Regions from separate parts of the Mesorhizobium sp. B2-3-14 genome, predicted to be linked through region 2. Evidence: predicted binding sites of a transcription regulator. Region 2 holds the regulator's gene; the other holds the start of a gene.

Region 1 (7,120 bases), on a different contig from region 2:
GGAATCGTTGCTCGCCTTCAAGCGCGCCGGCTGCGACGGCATCCTGACCTATTTCGCACCCGAAGTGGCTGTGATGCTGAAGGGGTAGCCCGACTTCCCGGGCAAGGCACTTCAGTAGATGTCACCACTCTTTCGACTGGTCGGCGGTTCTATCGAAAACCCGCTGACAAAAACTGGCGGCTGCAGCTATGATGGGAGCGGCCGGCAGCCCGCACCTCGGCCAAGAGGTATGGCGAACGCCTCCTGAGGATGCTTCCTGACCCGTTTCTCCGTCGGGCGAAGGTGTCGGCATTGCGGGCACTGACAAAGGCTTCGCCGTGACCCGAAGAAACGGACATGCTTGCCTATCGCGATGCCAAGACGATGGCGAAAGCCATGCGGGAGGCGCTTGCCGCCCGCAGACTGACGATCAGCCACAGCGAGGCCCTTGAGATCGTCGCGCGCCAACCGACCGGCCAATGAGGCGGCGGCCGTAGCTTGGCGGCAATCGGAAATACCTTTTCCGGCTCGAAAAACCACTTGCAATTCAAAATCAGTTTGCTAGAAGAAACCACTTGCAAAAGACAACTGGTTCTCAAGGAGGAGGTTCTCATGTCCAAACTTCGCGTCAACGCTTTCAGCCTGTCGCTTGACGGCTATGGCGCCGGCCCCGATCAGAGCCTTGAAAATCCGCTCGGTGTCGGCGGACCGGCCCTGCACAAATGGGCTTTCAGCACTCGCACCTTCCGCAAGATGTTTGGCCAGGAAGGCGGCGAGACAGGCGTTGACGAAGACTTTGCGGCGCGCAGCTTCGAGAATGTCGGCGCCTGGATCCTCGGCCGCAACATGTTCGGGCCGATCCGGGGCGAGTGGCCTGACGACAGCTGGAAGGGCTGGTGGGGCGACAATCCGCCCTATCACGTCCCGACCTTCGTGCTGACGCATTACAAGCGCGATCCCATCGTGATGGAAGGCGGCACGACTTTTTATTTCGTAACCGACGGCATCCATTCGGCTCTCGAACAGGCCAAAGCCGCCGCGTCAGGCAAGGATGTGCGGGTCGGCGGCGGCATCTCCACCATCCGGCAGTATCTGCAGGAAAAGCTGATCGACGACATGCACGTGGCGATCTCGCCGGTGCTGCTTGGCAGAGGCGAGAACCTTTTTGCGGGCCTCAACATGCTGAATCTTGGCTACCAGTGCAGCGAACAGGTTGCGACGGCACTGGCCACGCACGTCGTCATCAAACGGGCGTAAGGTGGAGAAACCCTCGACGAAAGCCCATTTCTCCCCGTCACTATACGGGGAGAAAGACAAAACTCTCGCTCAATACTTCTCCGGCACGTAAAGCTCGCGCGGCAGCACCTGGCGCTCGTATTCCGGGTTGAAGACGCGCTCCGGCAGCGTGATCTCCTCGTGCGGCACCTCTTCATACGGCAGCTGCTTGAGCAGATGGTCGATGCAGTTCAGCCGCGCGCGCTTCTTGTCGTTACCCTCGACGATGAACCAGGGCGCCTCGGGAATGTTGGTGCGGGCGAAGGTCTCCTCCTTGGCCTTGGTGTAGTGTTCCCAGCGCACCCGCGACTGCAGGTCCATCGGCGACAGCTTCCACTGTTTCATCGGGTCGTGGATCCGCATCAGGAAGCGCATTTGCTGTTCCTCGTCGGTGATCGAGAACCAATATTTGACCACGGTGATGCCCGAGCGCACCAGCATGCGCTCGAACTCCGGCACGTCATGGAAGAACTCCTCGACCTGCTCGGGGCTGGCAAAACCCATTACCCGTTCGACGCCGGAGCGGTTGTACCAGGAGCGGTCGAGCAAAACGATCTCGCCGCCTGCCGGCAAATGCGGGACATAGCGCTGGAAATACCATTGCGACTTCTCGCGTTCGGTCGGAGCCGGAAGCGCCACGACGCGGCAGATACGCGGATTGAGCCGCTGTGTGATGCGCTTGATGACGCCGCCCTTGCCAGCGGAGTCGCGGCCCTCGAATATCACCACCAGTTTCTTCTTGTGGTAGGCGACCCAGGATTGCAGCTTGATCAATTCGGACTGGAGGCTGATCAGGTCGCGAAAATACTGCATGCGATCGATCGAAGGCGGATGCGAGTTCTTGTAGATCTTGGCGATCTCCATCGAGAGGGCCGGCTCCGACATTTCGAGCTCATAGTCCTCGTCGAGCGTGTCGGCGAGCTCGGCTTCAAGCCAGTCCTTGGCAGGGGAATTCTGTTTCAGCTCGGTCATATCAACTGCTCCGCTTGCAAGCCCTGTCGGTTACCACTGGGCGCTCCAAATTGCTGGCCGGCGGCCGGGAATGGAAACACCTGAGCCGACTTCAATATAGGCCGGCGGTGACGGTTTTATTGCAGCACAGGCGCAATTGCCGACGTTGCAAATTCCGCGATGTCTGATCGATCGACCGTCGTCGCATGGCGACAAGCCGGCCGAATTGTCCTACAAATGCGCGGTCGCCTTCCAGGCCTGCCTTGCCGGCACGCCTCTTCAACAAAATCGTGAGGATCTGACATGGAATACCGCACCCTTGGCCGTTCCGGCCTGAAGGTTTCGACACTGACGCTTGGCACCATGACATTCGGCGGCGCCGGGCCCTTCGCCGCGGTCGGCAACAGCGATCTCGCCGAAGCCAAGCGGATGATCGATATGTGCATCGATGCCGGCATCAACCTCATCGACACCGCCAATGTCTATTCCAACGGCCTCTCCGAAGAGATCATAGGCGAAGCTCTCGGCGGCAAGCGCAAGAACGATGTGCTGATCGCGTCCAAGGCGCGGATGCGGATCGGCAAGGGCCCGAACGACGAGGGCCTGTCGCGCCATCATCTGATCCGTGAATGCGAGAGCAGCCTGAAGCGCTTGAAGACCGATGTCATCGACATCTATTTCGTCCACCAATGGGACGGCCTCACTCCGCTCGAGGAGACCGTTGCCGCCCTCGACAGTTTGGTCAGCCAGGGCAAGGTGCGCTACATCGGCTGCTCCAACTATTCCGGCTGGCAGGTGATGAAGGCGCTTTCCATCAGCGACAGCCGTCACCAGCAACGCTTCGTCACCCAGCAGATCCACTATACGCTGGAAGCGCGCGAGGCCGAGTACGAGCTCTTGCCGATCTCGGTCGACCAGGGGCTGGGCGTTCTGGTTTGGAGTCCGCTCGCCGGCGGCCTGCTGTCGGGCAAATACCGCCGCGACAGCCCGACCGCTCGCCAGCTTGCCGGCTGGTTCGAGCCGCCGATCCGCGACGAGGACCGGCTGTGGCGGATTGTCGATGTGCTGGTCGAGATCGGCAAGGATCATGGCGTCTCGGCGGCGCAGGTGGCGCTTGCCTGGCTGCTCGGCCGCCCTGCCGTCTCCTCGCTGGTGATCGGCGCCCGCAATGACGTCCAGCTCAAGGACAATCTTGCGGCGGCGGCCCTGAAGCTCGGCACCGAAGAACGCCAGCGCCTCGACGCGGTCAGCCGGCCGCCCCTGCTCTACCCCTACTGGCACCAGCAACTGACAGCGAAGGATCGCTTCGGCCCCGCCGATCTGGTTCTCGACCGCAGCGATATCTGATCGGCGTCAGGCCGAGAGCAGAGCTAGCCGCCGATAAACCGCCAGAGTTCGGGATCGGGTTCGATCTGGCCGCCGAGCACGAAATATTTGTAGAGGACGAGCAAGGAGATCGCATGCTCGTCCCGTTCATTGGAGAATTTGCGGCAATAGGCATTGGCTGCGGCGATGATGCGCTCCGCCGCGGCCGGGTGCGCTTCGAAATAGCGCACTTTTTCGCCGAGATCGGCAAAATCCGGGTCGAGCGGCGCATAGTGGACACCGGCCTCGAGCTGGCTCTCGCCGAACCATGTTTCGTAGGTCGGCGGCGGCATCAGACAGAGCGAGTTGGAATTCATGATCCATTTGAGGTTGGTCGCCACGTCATTGCCCTCCAGCGAGACGATGTAGCGATAGCGCAGGTGCTGGCTGATGCTGAGGAAAGGCTTGCTGTACTTAGCCGGTGCGCTGCGCTTGTGCGAACCGGCATCGCAGAACGGCAAGTCGCGCGCGACATCCAGGAACCGTGTCCTGATCGGGTTGTTGAGGTCGCCGCGCCAGACCACGGCAGGGCGCTTGTCGGCGAAGGCGACGGTATCGACGGGCATGTGGAAGTGGCGGAATTTGTTGAACTTCATGACGACGGCATTGCCGTTGTCGGCGCGGATTGGCCGGTCCTTGACGAGGGTCGGCAGCTTGGGCACGCCGATGACATCGCCGAACTTCAGGTCGATGAGCAATGATCGATCGAAATAGCGGGCAAATTCCTTCAGGTCGTAATAGTACATGCTCGGTTCAAACGGTATCTTGTCGATGCGCACAGCATCCGGGCCTGGTGTAAAAGCGTCCTGCAGCTTGTTGTAGTGATTCAGTCGCCGGCGCACGGCCTCGTCCGAGAGCCTGGCCTGCTGCAGGCGGCTGGCCAATCGCCGCCGGAAGATCGCCTGGGGCGCGATATCGCGCATGACGTTCCGCGCATAGTAGAAGACCTTTGCCGTCGTTCGTTGGAGGGTGGCCATGGACTCTTTTGATCAAAGATAAACGCGGTTGAACAAGTGAAGGTCGGGATGGTTCCCGCAGCATGATTGCCCTACCATCCAGCCACGCATTCCGATAGCGCCCGAATGCGGCTGGCGGCCTCGACCGAGCGCCGCAACTAGCCCGTTATGTAGCGCCACACCTCGGCATCCGGTTTGATCTGGCCCGACAGCACGAAGTATTTGTAGAGCACCAGCAGGGAGATCGTCTGCTCGGTCTGTTCGTCGTCGAATGTCCGGCAATAGGCGTTCGCAGCCGCGATGATGCGCTCCGCCTCCGCCGGATTCCGCTCGAAATAGGCGACGTGGTCCTCAAGGTTCGAGAAATCCGCCGCGAGCGGCACATAGTGGACGTTGGCTTCGAGCTGCCGCTCCGCAAACCATGTCTCATAGGTCGGCGGCGGCATCATGCAGAGCGACTTCGAATTCATGATCCATTTGAGATTGGTCGCCACGTCGTTGCCCTCGAGCGAGACGATGTAGCGATAGCGCTGGTGCTGGCTGATGCTGAGAAAAGGCCTGGCGTATTCGGGCGGTGCGTTCGGCTTGTGCGAACCGGCATCGCAGAACGGCAGGTCGCGCACAGCGTTCAGAAATCTTGTCCTGATCGGATTGTTGAGATCACCGCGCCAGACAACGGACGGCAGCTTGTCGGCGAACGACATCGCGTCAGCCGGCATCTGGAAATGACGAAACTTGTCGAGTTTCATGATGATCGCGTTCTTGTCGTCAGCACAGATTGGCCGGTCCTTGACGATCGAAGGCACCTTGGGGACATTCCTGACGTCGCCGAATTCCAGGTCGATGAGCAGGCCGGGATCGAAGTAGCGGGCGAACTCCTTCAGGTCGTAATAGTACATGGTCGGCGTGAAGGGCAGTTTGCCGATGCGCATGGCATCGGCGCTTGGCGCGAAACCATCCTGCAACTTGTTGTAGTAATTCAGCCTGCGGCGCGCCGCCTCACCGGAAAGCCTGGCCCTTTCGAGACGGCCAGCCAGCCGGGCACGAAACAACGCTTGCGGAGCGACATCGCGCGCGACGTTTCTCGCATAATAGAAAATTTTTGCTGCGGTCCGCGAAATTGTGGCCATCGGTCACTGATCAAAACAAACGGGCGGTTCTCAATTCATTGGCGCCCGCATGTCCTACATCATTGTGGCGCCGATCTGGCAAGCGCCCCATCTCTTCGATGCCGCAGCCACGCATTGTCGCTTCGGCTGTTGTGTTTGACGGCTAATGCTCCTAGGCAGGCTCAGGGCCGCAAGGCAGTCACAAAAGGAGCCGACATGGCGCGAGCACCAAACTACGATCAGGAACGCAAGGAGCGCGACCGCCAGAAAGCGGCCAAGAAGGCTGAAAAGCTGGCGGCCAAGGTTGCCGCGCGCGAACGTACGAAGCCTGAAACCGAGACTGAGACCGAAACGAAGGATTAACGGCATCCGGCCCGCTAATGCGGGCCGAGCCTCAAATCCAATTGTCAGCCCAAACCGCGAGCTAATATCAGGCTGGCGCCTTGTCGCTGATGAAGACATCCACTTCCCGCGCCGCGGCGATGAAAGCGCGCCTGGCATTCATCGCCGGCTTGTCGCCGGCGAGCGCGTCGTGACAGGCCTGCAGCGCCGCACGATGCTTGGGGCTGCGCTTGCCGGGCCAGTTGTTGAGGAGGTAATCGGAAGCCTCCCTTGCCGAACGCAAGAGCTGAGTGCTTCCCGCCGTGACGGATTTGACGGTCACAGGTGTTTCAAACCGGTTGTTTTCCATCGCCGCTCTTACGCCATCGGCTTCCTTGAAGCGAGGCCGAAAGTGCGCTTCACGTCAGACCCGTCTGTTTTTCCGGCCAGCGCGCCGCAGCGCATGGACCGCATTAAGCGGCGACGACGGCAAATCCCCTGGCGCGAAGGCCACGTCGATCGTTGGCAAGCGACGTCACCAGCCGATCACGGCTGCCGACGATGTGGGCCGACAGCAGCCGCGCGGCTTCATCGGCCTGACCGAGGCGTGTCGCGGCAAGAATGGCGCGATGTTCGACCCAGGCACGGCCAAGGGCCGTCTCGTCACGCACTTCCAGCCAGCGGGCGCGCGACAGGCGCGTCATCGCGTCACGAACCGCCCGGAACAGGAATTCGTTGCCGGAGAGCCGCGCCAGCTCGATGTGAAAATCCATGCCGACACGATGCCACTCCTCGCGCGGCGTATTTTCGTCGCAGGAATCGAGCATCGCCTCGATGACATCGATGGCGCTCTTGTCGGCTTGCCCGCACGTCAGCCGCAATGCCGCGATCTCGACCGCCTCGCGATAGACCGCAACCTGCTCGAGTTCGGCCAGATTGATGGGCGAAACGGTCCAGCCGCGCCCGTCCCTGCCGACCAGCCCTTCGGTCTCCAGCCGCAGCAGCGCCGCCCTGACAGGCGTGCGCGAGGCGCCGAACTGGCTTTCGATCCAGCGTTCGGTCAGCCGCTCTCCCGGCCCGATCTCGAGCGCCAGGATCATCTCGCGAAGCTGCCGTTCGACATTCTGCATCTGCGACATCGCGCGCCCTTTCCGAAGCCGCATT
Region 2 (7,120 bases):
GGCGGTGAGGAACTGTTCCATGTTCTTCTGGGCGTTGGCGGGCAGCCAGCCGTCCGTATAGGCTTCGCCGACATTCTTGATCTTGCCGCTGTCTATGGCCGCCTTCAGCAATTCCATCGAGCCCGAGAACAGGAAGTCGGCATTCGGATCGGCGCCGGAGCCCTTGATGAAGACGTAATTGCCCTCAGGCTTCACCTTGAACACTTCGCGGGCCTGCATGCGGCCAACTTCCTTGTTGTCGAAGGTCAGGTAGAAGACGTCCTTGTTCTCGATCAGGCGGTCATAGCCGACGACCGGAATGCCCTCGTCGAGCGCCTTCTGTACCGCCGGGCCGATGGCCGACGCGTCCTGCGCCAGGATGATCAGCGAATTGGCACCCTGCGAAATCAGGCTCTCGACATCGGTCAGCTGCTTGCCGGGATTGGACTGCGCATCGGCGGAAATGTACTTGTCGCCCGCGGCCTCGATCGCCTTCTTCATGGCCGCCTCGTCGGTCTTCCAGCGCTCCTCCTGGAAGTTGGACCACGACACGCCGATGACCTTGTCCTTTGCCTGCGCGACCGACGCCAGCGTCAGCGACATGGCGACACCCGCCAGAATGGCGACTGTGAATCTCTTCATGATATCCTCCCTGCGCCCGCGTGTGGCGCGACCAAACTGGCCCTAAGGCCGGCACAAAGGCCCTAATTTTTTCGAGCCTCGAAAAAACACTGGTCCATCGCCGGAACACTGTCAACATCGATTCTGACGGATTTTGAGGTGCCGGAAGCCTTTTTTCGAGCCCCGCAATAAATAAATGACAGCCCCAGCCGCTTCTGCCAGTATTCGACCCGTGCCGGAGGTGTTCGAGGGGGCGTCAAGAACCGCGGCGACGGGGAGGGAAATCATGTCGGTCGGAATCCGCCACGACGATCTGCGCCGGCGCAACCGCGCAATGGTGATTGGAGCCGTGCGCCGGGGTGGCCAGCCCTCGCGCACTGAGATCGCCGCCACCACCGCCCTGAGCCACTCGACCATATCGGCGATATCAGCCGACCTGATCGGCGAAGGTATCCTGAGCGAAGGCAAGCCGAACGAGGCCGGCTCACTGAAACGCGGCCGGCCGCAGGTGGGCCTTTGTCTCAACCCCGAGGCCGCGACGGTCATGACCGTGGTGCTGTCGCTGAATTTCCTCTCCGTCGCCGTCATCGACTACGCCGGCCAGGTGATATCGGAGGAGCAGCGCCGGCTGGACACGCTGACCATGTCGCGCGAGGCGCTGATCGGCGAATGCGTGGCCATCGTCCGGCGCCGCCTCGAGGATCCCGACCTCGATGTCGCCAGCATTGCCCGCATCGCGCTGGCGATCCAGGGCATCACCGACACCGAGGCGCGCGCCATGCTGTGGTCGCCGATCACGCCGCAGACGGACATTGCCTTCGCCGATATACTCGAAGCCGAATTCGGCATCCCCGCCACCATGGAGAACGACTGCAACATGATGGCTGTGGCGCTGCGCTGGCGCGACCCCGAGCGCTACCGCGACGACTTCATCGCCATCCTGCTCTCGCACGGCATCGGCATGGGCCTGGTGCTGAAGGGCGAGCTGTTCACCGGCACCCATTCCTCAGGCGGCGAGTTCGGCCACATGATCCATCGCCCCGGCGGCGCGCTCTGCCGCTGCGGGCGGCGCGGCTGCGTCGAGGCCTATGCCGGCAACTATGCCATCTGGCGTAATGCAGGACAGATGGGTGAGGACGCCAAACCGGTCGACGTCAGCGACGCCGACATGCGCGCATTGGCGGCCACGGCGCGCGAAAGAGACGGACCGGAGCGCGAGGCCTATCGCAAGGCCGGCGAGGCGCTGGGCTATGGCCTTGGCAGCTTGTTCGCGCTGATCGATCCGGCGCCGGTTGCGATGGTCGGCGTCAGCGCCGCCGCCTTCGATCTGATCGAGCCGGCCTTGCGTGAGGCCATCGCCCAGACCGCCGGCGGCCAGCATTCGACGTCGATTTCCTTCGATACAGAGCCGAACGAATTGCCGCTGATCCGCGAGGGCTGCGCCATGCGCGCGCTCACCTTCGTCGACCAGGAGATCTTCGCGCCGGGCGTGCAGGTGAGATCCGGCAAGAACGTGGCCTGATCTCAATCCTCGCGGATTGCGTAGCCCGCGCCACGGATGGTGCGTATCACATCGGGCATGCGGCCATTGTTGACCGCCTTGCGCAGGCGGCCGACATGCACATCCACGGTGCGCTCGTCGATGTAGATCGTCTCGCCCCAGACATTGTCGAGCAACTGGCTGCGCGAGAACACGCGGCCGGGATGGCGCATCATGAATTCGAGCAGCCGGAACTCGGTCGGTCCGAGCCGGATCTCGCTCTTCTTGCGATAGACCCGGTGCGATTCGCGGTCGAGCACGATGTCACCGACCTTGAGCACGCTGGACAGCACTTCCGGCTTGGCGCGGCGCAGCAGCGCCTTGACCCGGGCCATGAATTCCGGCGTCGAGAACGGCTTGACCAGATAGTCGTCGGCGCCGGTCGAGAGGCCGCGCACGCGGTCGCTCTCCTCGCCGCGCGCCGTCAGCATGATGATCGGCAATCGCTCCGTCTCGGGCCGCATGCGCAGGCGCCGACAGAGTTCGATGCCGGAAACCGCCGGCACCATCCAGTCGAGCACCAGGAGGTCGGGCACGTTTTCCTGGAGGCGTATCTCGGCTTCGTCGCCGCGTGTCACCACCTCGACCTGGTAACCCTCGGACTCCAGGTTGTAGCGGAGGAGCACGCCCAGCGGCTCCTCGTCCTCCACCACCATGATGCGTGGCGCGATCATCGATCGATCATCCCTGCCGTCAAGCCGCCGGCACCGACATCGCCGTCTCGTCCTGCTTCGGACGGTTGGCGGGCAGTTGCGTGCCGGTCAGCACATAATACGCATTCTCGGCGATGTTGGTCACATGGTCGCCGATGCGTTCGAGATTCTTGGCGCAGAACAAAAGATGCGTGCAAGCCGTGATGTTGCGGGGATCCTCCATCATGTAGGTCAGGAGTTCGCGGAAGACCGAAGTGTATTTGACGTCGATGCGTTCGTCGTCATTCCTGAGCTTGGCGAGGGCGGCGGCATCGCCGGCCGCATATTCCTCGACGACGCCCTGCACCTGGATCAGCACCAGCTGCGCCATGGAGTCGATGGAATGCGACAGGTCGCGCGGCGTGGCGGTGAGGCCGACCGAGCCGACGCGCTTGGCGATGTTCTTGGCAAGGTCGCCGATGCGTTCGAGATCGCCCGCCATGCGGATCGAGCCGACGACATGACGCAGATCGTCGGCCATCGGCTGGCGCTTGGCGATCAGGGTGATGGCGCGATCATCGAGTTCGCGCTGGCGCGCGTCCATGATGGCGTCGTCGGAGACCACGCGCTGTGCCAGCGCGTTGTCGGAATTCAGCAGCGCCTTGGTGGCGCCGCCGACCATCGTGCCGGCGAGATCGCCCATGTCGCTGATCAGCCTGCTGATCTGTCCGAGATCCTCGTCGAAGGCTGCGACTGTGTGTTCGGCCATGATCCTGGTCCTCGTATGCGTGAGATCAGCCGAAGCGGCCGGTGATGTAGTCCTGCGTGCGCTTCTCGCGAGGCGACGTGAAGATTTTCTCGGTTTTGTCGAATTCGACCAGCTCGCCCAGATACATGAAAGCCGTCTGCTTCGACACGCGCGCGGCCTGCTGCATGTTGTGGGTGACGATGACGATCGTGTAGTCGGCCTGCAACTCGTCGATCAATTCCTCGATCTTGGCGGTCGACAATGGGTCGAGCGCCGAGGCCGGTTCGTCGAGCAGGATGACCTCCGGCTTGACCGCCACGGTGCGGGCGATGCAAAGCCGCTGCTGCTGGCCGCCCGACAGGCTGAGGCCGCTGGCATTGAGCTTGTCCTTGACCTCGTTCCACAGCGCGGCGCGTTTCAACGCCTGCTCGACACGGCCGTCCATCTCGGCCTTGCCGATCTTCTCATAGAGCCGGACGCCGAACGCGATATTCTCATAGATCGACATCGGGAACGGCGTCGGCTTCTGGAACACCATGCCGATCTTGGTGCGCAACAGGTTGAGGTCCTGCGAGCGGTCGAGAACGTTCTGGCCGTCGAGCAGCACCTGACCCTCGGCGGTCTGCTTGGGGTAGAGCTCGTAGATGCGGTTGAAGACGCGCAGCAGCGTCGACTTTCCGCAACCCGACGGTCCGATGAAGGCCGTCACGCTGCGCTCGGGCAGCGACAAGGTGATGTCTTTCAGCGCCTTCGACTGGCCGTAGTAGAAATTGAGGTTCTTGACCTCGATCTTCGCCTTGGCGGCTGCCTCTGTCGCAATCGTCATGTCTGGAGACAACATCTGGCTCATTTGTCCTCTCTGCGTCCGGTCAGGCTGCGCGCAAAGATGCTGAGCGCGAGAACCGTCAATGTGATTATGAGTGCGCCGGTCCACGCCAGTTGCTGCCACTCCTCGTAAGGGCTGAGAGCGAACTGGAAGATGGTCACCGGCAGGCTGGCCATCGGCGCATTGAGATTGCTCGACCAGAACTGGTTGTTGAGCGCTGTGAAGAGTAGCGGCGCCGTCTCGCCGGAAATGCGGGCAATGGCCAGCAATATGCCGGTGACGATGCCGGACATCGCCGCGCGGTAGGCCACCGAACGAATCACCACCCAGCGCGGCGCGCCAATCGCCGTGCCGGCCTCGCGCAAAGCGTTCGGCACAAGGTTGAGCATGTCCTCGGTGGTACGCACCACGACGGGAATGACCAGGATGGCCAGTGCCACGGCACCGGCGATGGCCGAGAAATGCCCCATCGGCCGCACCATCAATTCGTAGACGAACAGGCCGATGATGATTGAGGGCGCCGACAGCAGGATGTCGTTGATAAAGCGCACCACGGTGGTGAGCTTCGAAAAGCGGCCATATTCGGCCATGTAGGTGCCGGCCAGCACGCCGATCGGCGTGCCGACGACGATGCCGATAATGGTCATCACGATGCTGCCGTAGATGGCGTTGAGCAGGCCACCGGCATCACCGGGCGGCGGGGTCATTTCCGTGAACACTGAGAGCGAAACGCCCGACAGGCCCTTATAGAGCAGCGCGCCGAGGATCAGTGCCAGCCAGGCAAGGCCGATGCCGGCGGCGATGACGCAGAGCGTCATCATCACACCGTTCTTGCGCTTGCGGCTCTGGTGAAGCGATGCGGCTGTCGACATCGGTCAGACTCCGGTACGGGCATCGATGCGCATCAGCATGTAGCGGGCGATGGCAAGGATGAGGAAGGTGATGACGAACAGGATCAGACCGAGCGCCACCAACGAGGAGGTGTAGAGATCGCCGACGGCTTCGGTGAATTCGTTGGCGATGGTTGCCGAGATCGTCGTTGCCGGCGCGAACAGCGAGGCGCTGATCCGGTGGGCGTTGCCGATGACGAAGGTGACCGCCATGGTTTCACCGAGTGCACGGCCGAGCGCAAGCATGACGCCGCCCATGATGCCGATGCGGGTGTAGGGGACGACGACCCGGCGTGTTACCTCCCAGGTCGTGCAGCCAATGCCGTAGGCGGACTCCTTCAGCACCGGCGGCACCGTGTCGAACACATCCTTGGTGATCGAGGTGATGAAAGGCAGGATCATGATGGCCAGGATCATCGCCGAGGTCAGCAGGCCGATGCCATAAGGAGGCCCGGCGAACAGGCTGTTAAGGCCGGGAATGCCGTGGAACACGTTGATGATGAAAGGTTGCACTGTCGTCTGCAGGAACGGTGCCAGCACGAACAGGCCCCAGATACCGTAGATGATCGAAGGAATGCCGGCCAGCAGTTCCACCGCCATGCCGATCGGGCGCCGAAGCGGACGCGGGCAAAGCTCGGTAAGAAAAATGGCGATGCCGATGCCGAGCGGCACAGCGATCAGGATGGCGATGGCCGAAGTGATGATGGTGCCATAGATCGGCGCCAGGGCGCCGAATTTCTCGGTGACGGGATTCCAGCTCTCGGTGGTCAGAAAGGAGAAGCCGAAGGTCGACAGTGCCTGCCAGGAACCGGCGAACAGCGAGACGGCGACGCCCCCGAGCAGCACCAGCACGAGAATGGCGGCGGCGCGGGTCAGCCCATGGAAGATCGAATCGGTCAACGCGAACCGTCTGACGGTGGCGTCGCGTGAACCTCGAATGGCTGGCAAGGCTTCGTGGGCAGCGCTCATGTCAAGCTCGGCTCTTTGTGTTGATTGAAAAGGAGCGCCGCGGGGCGGCGCTCCTCCAGAAAGATATTACTCGCCGGCGTAGACGGGCTTGCCGTCGGCCTTGATGTCGGCCTTCCACGAAGCCTTGATCAGGTCGACGACGCTATCGGGGATCGACACATAGTCGAGCGCCTTGGCGGTTTCCTTGCCGTCCTTGTAGGCCCAGGCAAAGAACTTGAGCGCTTCGCCGGTGGCCGCGGCATCGTCCGGGGTCTTGTGGATCAGCACCCAGGTCGAGGCAGCGATCGGCCAGGTGGCGTCGCCCGGCTCGTTGGTGATGATGACGTTGAAGTTCTTGGCGCCCTTGAAGTCGGCGTTCGAAGCAGCCGCGCCGAAGGATTCGAGCGACGGCTCGACGACCTTGCCGGCGGCGTTCAGCATCTTGGAGTAGGAGAGATTGTTCTGCTTGGCATAGGCATATTCGACATAGCCGATGCCGCCGTCGGTCTGCTTGACGGTGTTGGCAACGCCTTCGCTGCCCTTGGCGCCGACGCCGGTCGGCCATTCGACGGCCGTATCCGAGCCGACCTTGTCCTTCCAGTCGGGCGAGAGCTTCACGAGGTAGTCAGTGAAGTTGAAGGTCGTGCCCGAGCCGTCCGAACGATGAACGACGGCGATAGCGGTCGACGGCAGCTTAAGGTCCGGGTTCAGGGCCTTGATCGCGGCATCGTCCCAGGTGGTGATCGCGCCGAGATAGATCTGGGCCAGCGTCTTGCCGTCGAGGACGAGTTCGCCCGGCTTGATGCCCGTGAGGTTGACGATCGGCACGATGCCGCCCATCACCATCGGGAACTGCACGAGGCCGTTCTTTTCCAGATCGGCGTCGGACATCGGCTTGTCGGTGGCGCCGAAGGTCACGGTCTTGGCGATGACCTG

The links. The regulator PhoB, encoded in region 2, activates phosphate uptake and scavenging genes when phosphate is short. The targets are predictions, from matches to a motif close to TGTCATNNANCTGTCAT.
Region 1: ppk2 (polyphosphate kinase 2) is a predicted target of PhoB. The motif match lies at 2,334-2,350, and genes of this name have one in related genera.

The regions. Positions count from the first base shown of each region.
Region 1 covers NZ_VFVP01000004.1:251,457-258,576, forward strand. Annotated here, with positions in the region: gene hemB (porphobilinogen synthase) at 1-88, shown strand, start outside; partial or broken gene FJ950_RS12990 (glyoxalase superfamily protein) at 337-447, shown strand; gene FJ950_RS12995 (dihydrofolate reductase family protein) at 592-1,236, shown strand; gene ppk2 (polyphosphate kinase 2) at 1,306-2,226, opposite strand; gene FJ950_RS13005 (aldo/keto reductase) at 2,509-3,552, shown strand; gene FJ950_RS13010 (glycosyl transferase family 90) at 3,576-4,547, opposite strand; gene FJ950_RS13015 (glycosyl transferase family 90) at 4,685-5,656, opposite strand; gene FJ950_RS13020 (hypothetical protein) at 5,852-5,998, shown strand; gene FJ950_RS13025 (DUF982 domain-containing protein) at 6,066-6,326, opposite strand; gene FJ950_RS13030 (GntR family transcriptional regulator) at 6,430-7,095, opposite strand.
Region 2 covers NZ_VFVP01000003.1:322,385-329,504, reverse strand. Annotated here, with positions in the region: gene xylF (D-xylose ABC transporter substrate-binding protein) at 1-621, opposite strand, end outside; gene FJ950_RS10465 (ROK family protein) at 887-2,122, shown strand; gene phoB (phosphate regulon transcriptional regulator PhoB) at 2,125-2,814, opposite strand; gene phoU (phosphate signaling complex protein PhoU) at 2,834-3,541, opposite strand; gene pstB (phosphate ABC transporter ATP-binding protein PstB) at 3,567-4,370, opposite strand; gene pstA (phosphate ABC transporter permease PstA) at 4,367-5,218, opposite strand; gene pstC (phosphate ABC transporter permease subunit PstC) at 5,222-6,205, opposite strand; gene pstS (phosphate ABC transporter substrate-binding protein PstS) at 6,272-7,120, opposite strand, start outside.